Linked DNA regions of Saccharothrix espanaensis DSM 44229. The protein of the gene in region 1 interacts with the protein of each later gene in a pairwise test. Links are inferred from orthologs where the notes say so. Each region holds a gene or a part of one and is shown in the gene's direction. Other genes may lie near its edges.

Region 1 (2,778 bases):
CCGGGGCGGGCCGCACGGCGGCGGCGATCACCCTGGCGAGCTGCTCGTCCACTGACCTCATGTGTTGACCCTCGTTCAGGAGTTGCCGAGGCGTTCCCGCAACCACTCCCCAAGCTCGGGCCCGTAGTCCGGGTGCTCAAGTGCGAAGTCAACCGCAGCTTTGAGGAATCCTCCCGGATTGCCCAGGTCGTGTCGCCCACCCCGGTGGACCACGACGTGCACCGGGTGACCCTCTTCGATCAGCAGTGCGATGGCGTCGGTGAGCTGCAGCTCGCCGCCCGAGCCGGGCGTGATCCGCTTGAGCGCGTCGAACACCGCCCGATCGAGCAGGTACCGGCCGGCCGCCGCGAACGTCGACGGCGCGTCCTCGGACCTGGGCTTCTCGACCATGCCGACGACCTGCTTGACGTCGTCGTCGTCGGTCTCGCGGACGTCGAACACGCCGTACGCGGAGATCTGCTCCTTGGGGATGTCGAACGCGCAGAGCACGCTCCCGCCGAACCGCTCGCGCACCGCGGACATCCGGGTCAGCACGCCGGTGGGCAGCACCAGGTCGTCGGGCAGCAGCACGGCCACGGCCTCGTCGTCGCCGGTCAGGTTGCCCTCCGCGCAGCCGACCGCGTGGCCCAGGCCCAGGGCCTTGTCCTGGATCGCGGTCTCCACGTGCAGCAGGGTGGACGCGCGCCGGACCTTCTCGACCAGGTCGCTCTTGCCGCGCGCTTCGAGCGTCCGCTCCAGCTCGGGCTGCGGCCGGAAGTACTCGGCGACCGCGTCCTTGCCCGGTGAGGTGACGATCACGAGCTTGGTCGCACCGGCCTGGGCGGCCTCGGCGGCGACCAGCTCGATCCCCGGGGTGTCCACGACCGGCAGCAGCTCCTTGGGCACCGCTTTGGTGGTGGGGAGGAAGCGCGTGCCCAACCCCGCAGCGGGCACGATTGCTGTCTGGAAGGCGCTCATGGGGAGCGAGCGTAACGGCGCGCCTAGGGTGACCTGCCATGACGTCCGATCTACGTAACCGGAAGGCGACTCTGCGCACACGGTTGCGAGCCGCACGGCGTACCGCGGACCCCGTGCCGCTGTCGGCCGAGGTGCTGAGCGTGGTTGCTGCGTTTGATGTCGTACCTGGTCAGACGGTGTGCGCGTACCTGGCGATCGGGGGTGAACCGGGGTCGCTGGAGATGATCGACACGCTTCGTTCGGGCGGGTTGCGGGTACTGCTGCCGATCGTCGTCGGGGACGCGCCGCTGAACTGGGCTTTGTACGACGGTGGGCTGCGTCCGGGGCCTTACGGGCTGCGTGAGCCAGCGGGTGAGCCGTTGGGGGCTTCGGCCATCGCCGCAGCGGCGTTGGTGCTGGTCCCGGCGTTGGCGGTGGACCACCAGGGGGTGCGGCTGGGCAAGGGTGGCGGGCACTACGACCGGTCGTTGCCGATGGCGACGGGGGCGTTGGTCGCCCTGGTGCGGGACGACGAGTTCGTCCCGGCTCTGCCGGCGGAACCGCACGATGTCCGGATGAACGGTGTCCTGACGCCTGGGGCGGGCGTGATCCGCCTGCCGCTGTGACGTTGACCTGTGGGGTTTGCGCCGCGTATGCCGGCCGGCGCATCATCGTTGTTGGCACTCGTGACGGCGGAGTGCCAATTCATGGACCCGTGGAGGGGCGAACCGTGCCGACCTACCAGTACGCCTGCACCGAGTGCGACCACCGGTTCGAGGCGGTGCAGTCCTTCTCCGACTCGGCGCTGACCGAGTGCCCGGCGTGCGAGGGCAGGCTGCGCAAGCTCTACGGAGCGGTCGGCGTGGTGTTCAAGGGCAGCGGCTTCTACCGGACCGACAGCCGTTCCTCGGCCTCGTCGTCCGCCAAGAGCGACGCGAAGAGCGAGGCCAAGAGCGAGTCGTCCTCGTCCACGAAGAGCGACACCTCGTCTTCGACGACCTCCTCTTCCACTGCCTCCTCGTCCTCTTCCTCCTCTTCGAAGAGCGGCTCGACCCCGGCTGCCGCAGCCTCGTAGCACCCAAGTTATCCACAGGCCCCCGAGTTAATCCACAACTCGGGGGTTCGTGCTTTCCACACCCCGCCAAGATCCCTACCGTCAACCCCATGAACCTCACGCGAAAGATCTTGGCAACGGTGTTGGCGCTGCTCGCGGTGCTGGTAGCGGCCTGGCCGGCCCCGGCGGGCACCCCTCTGGCGGTGGCCGCGCGCGACCTGGCCCCAGGCGTCCCGCTGACCCCTGACGACCTCAGAACCATCCACGCCCCACCCGAGTTGTCCCCAGCCGGTCCGGTCACCGCGGCGGAGGCGACCGGGCGCACCCTGCTCTCACCGGCCCGAGCCGGCGAGCCCCTCACCGACGTCCGTTTGGCGAGCCGCGACCCGGACACGGCGTCGGTGGCCGTCCGCCTGGCCGACCCGGCGGTGGCAGCCCTGCTGCGCACAGGCAGCCGGGTGGACGTGGTGGGCGCGGAGTCCCACGTCCTGGCCGAACACGCCTCGGTGACCGCCGTCCGCGACGGCGAGGTCGTGGTCCTGACCGTGAGCCGCGAGGCAGCAACCAAGGTAGCCGCCGAATCCCTGACCCAACCCGTAACCGTCACCCTCCGCTAACCCTCACGCCGCCAACCCCACCCGGCCCGCCCGCACGGCTGGCCCGCCCGCACGGCTGGCCCGCCCGCACGGCTGGGCAGGCCGCACGGCTGGGCAGGCCGCACGGCTGGGCAGGCCGCACGGCTGGGCAGGCCGCACGGACGAGACGGACATACAGGCCCAGCCATCCGA
Region 2 (2,743 bases), 790 kb from region 1 along the record:
CCGCCTGGAGTACGCCGGGAAGGTGCTGCCGCTGGAGCCGTCGACCGCAGAGGTGACCCCGAAGTCTCCGCACCTGCGCGGGAAACCGGTGTTCGGGGTGCGCGACGCGCGGCCTGCTCGGCGACCAGACCGAGCACGGAACCACCGAACTGCACGTCCGGGACTTCTCATCGGCCGGCATGACCCACCTGCGCGCGCCGGCCGACGTGGGGCTGGACACCGTGCTAGTGGTCGGTCAGCTCGACCCGCGAACGCACTTCGTCGTCGCGCAGGATCCGAAACTCCTGATTGTCCGCGACGAGCACCTTCAGGAATCCCGGGCTGGTCTCCACCACGTACGCCTCAATGGGCCCGCTCGTCGTCTCGATGTGTTCCCGCGGCACCCACGGCGTGGACACGACCGCGGCCACGATAAGCGCCATCCCGCCCACGATCCACCCGATCCGGTGCAACACGAACTTCGCCGGCCCCGGCTCGTCATTGCGCCGCCGTGCCGCCACCACCGCTACGGCCAGAGCCAGCACAACGGCCAACGCTGGCACCCACCACTGGTGGTAGGTCAGGACGTGCGCCACGAGAAACGCGATCAACACCGTGACCACGAGCGGCGCGGTACGGGAGCGGGTCGCGGCGGCGTAGAAGGCGGCCAGTGGCACGGTGAGGATCAACAACACCGTACTGATCCGCCGGTCGGCCATGAACGTGCCGAGGAACAGCCCCGGCGCGTCCTCCAAGTCGAGGGTGTGCAGAAGCGCGAACGTCGTGTGCCAGTCATACCCGGACACGGCCAGCAGCCGAAGCAGCACGAACAGCACCGCGGCACCCGTGAGCGTGGTCCCCGCACCCGACTTCTCAGTGGTCACGGCCGGCACTATCGCACCGCCGGATGACCCGCACCCGCTGAGTCGGACGTCGGACGATGACTGGATGGGCTCGGCCTGTCGGGCGCGGTTACCCGGTGGGCACGGTCGGTGCCGTCGTGGCTCCGGCTACCCTTCTCTCACTTGCACGATCCCGTACGAAGGAGTACTGACGGCCGTGAGCGAGCGCACCCTGGTCCTGGTCAAGCCCGATGGCGTCAGCCGCGGCCTGGTCGGCGAGGTCATCTCCCGCATCGAGCGCAAGGGCCTGACCCTGGCCGCGCTCGAACTGCGCACCGTGGACCGCGCGACCGCCGAGCAGCACTACGCGGAACACGACGGCAAGCCGTTCTTCGGCGACCTGGTCGAGTTCATCACCGGCGGCCCGCTGGTGGCGCTGGTCGTGGAGGGCACCCGGGCGATCCCGGCGTTCCGCCAGCTGGCCGGCGGCACCGACCCGGTGGAGAAGGCCACGCCGGGCACGATCCGCGGCGACTTCGGGCTGGAGGTCCAGTTCAACCTGGTCCACGGCTCCGACTCGGCGGAGTCGGCCGAGCGCGAGATCAAGCTCTGGTTCCCCAACCTCTGAGCTGACGCTGCCGAACGGCCCGGGTCGCCCGACCTGGGCCGTTCGGCGTTTCACGCCTTGCGCCGCGGCGACGACCCCTGCCCGCCCGCAGCGGACCCGTGCAGCACCACGTCCTCCGGGAAGCCCAGCGGCATCGCCATGCGCACCTCGTCGTACCGCGCGTCGCCCACCGCGATCGCGTAAGGCAGCCGGCCCCACTCGCGGAACCCGAGCCGCTCGTACAGCTCGATCGCGCCGTGGTTGTTGCCCCGCACACCGAGCTTCAACTGCTCGATCCCCGCCGCACGGGCGTTCCCCACCACGGCCGACACGAGCAGCGAACCCAGCCCCAGGCCCCGTGCCGACGGGTGTGCGGTCACCCGCCCCAGTTCCGCCGTGTGCTCGAACACCTGGCCGGGCGAGCGCACCCAGCACGCCGTCCCGCGCACGACGCCGTCCACCTCCGCGACCACCAGCGCCGCGTCGCCGGCCCGGGTCTGCTCCAGCACCGACTCGACCCACGCGTCGGTCTCCGCCCGCCCCGGCGGCTCCAGCCACCCGATCGCGCCACCGGCCGCGACGACCGCGTGCAGCACCTCGTGCACCTCTGCGAGCAGCCGTTCGCCGGCGGCGGAAGGCCAGGTCAGATCGATCCCCATGGCACCAACCCTAAAATCGCCACGAAGTTTGTCGTACCCCGCCGCTACCGTGACGTTCGTGACCACCACCCTCGTAGAAGCCCGCAACCTGACGAAGCACTTCGGTGCGTTCGAGGCGGTCCGGGGCATCGACGTGGCGGTGGGCAAGGGCGAGGCGTTCGGGTTCCTCGGCCCCAACGGCGCGGGCAAGTCGTCCACCATGCGGATGGTGTCCTGCGTGTCCCCGCGCACCGGCGGCGAGCTGACCGTGCTGGGCATGGACCCGGACCGCGACGGCCCGCGGATCCGCGCCCGGCTCGGCGTCGTGCCCCAGCAGGACAACCTCGACACCGAGCTGACCGTCCGGCAGAACCTGGAGGTCTACGGCCGCTACTTCGGCCTGTCCAAGGCGCACGTCCGCGCCAAGGCCGTCGAGCTGCTGGAGTTCGCCCAGCTCGCCGACCGCGCCGACGACGAGGTCGAACCGCTCTCCGGCGGCATGAAGCGCCGGCTGACCATCGCCCGCTCGCTGGTCAACGACCCCGAGCTGGTGGTCCTCGACGAGCCGACCACCGGTCTCGACCCGCAGGCCCGCCACCTGCTGTGGGACCGGCTGTTCCGGCTCAAGCAGAACGGCGTCACGCTGATCGTCACCACCCACTACATGGACGAGGCCG

Evidence for each region. The genes of interacting proteins can lie anywhere in the genome.
Region 2: the proteins of BN6_RS03330 (region 1) and ndk interact in binary tests that used the Escherichia coli proteins (3 or more experiments, as listed by UniProt). The link is inferred for Saccharothrix espanaensis DSM 44229 from one-to-one orthologs.

Annotation. Positions count from the first base shown.
Region 1 is NC_019673.1:680,261-683,038, reverse strand. It holds BN6_RS03330 (5-formyltetrahydrofolate cyclo-ligase), read left to right. Parts: upstream 1-995; coding sequence 996-1,562; downstream 1,563-2,778. Other genes in the region: BN6_RS03320 (SAF domain-containing protein), read left to right, coding at 2,101-2,607; BN6_RS43205 (FmdB family zinc ribbon protein), read left to right, coding at 1,667-2,011; BN6_RS03335 (UTP--glucose-1-phosphate uridylyltransferase), read right to left, coding at 76-957; glp (molybdotransferase-like divisome protein Glp), read right to left, coding at 1-61. UniProt on the Escherichia coli protein: Involved in the removal of 5-formyltetrahydrofolate.
Region 2 is NC_019673.1:1,472,811-1,475,553, forward strand. It holds ndk (nucleoside-diphosphate kinase), read left to right. Parts: upstream 1-1,038; coding sequence 1,039-1,449; downstream 1,450-2,743. Other genes in the region: BN6_RS06920 (hypothetical protein), read right to left, coding at 225-815; BN6_RS06930 (GNAT family N-acetyltransferase), read right to left, coding at 1,500-2,087; BN6_RS06935 (ABC transporter ATP-binding protein), read left to right, coding at 2,146-2,743. UniProt on the Escherichia coli protein: Major role in the synthesis of nucleoside triphosphates other than ATP. The ATP gamma phosphate is transferred to the NDP beta phosphate via a ping-pong mechanism, using a phosphorylated active-site intermediate.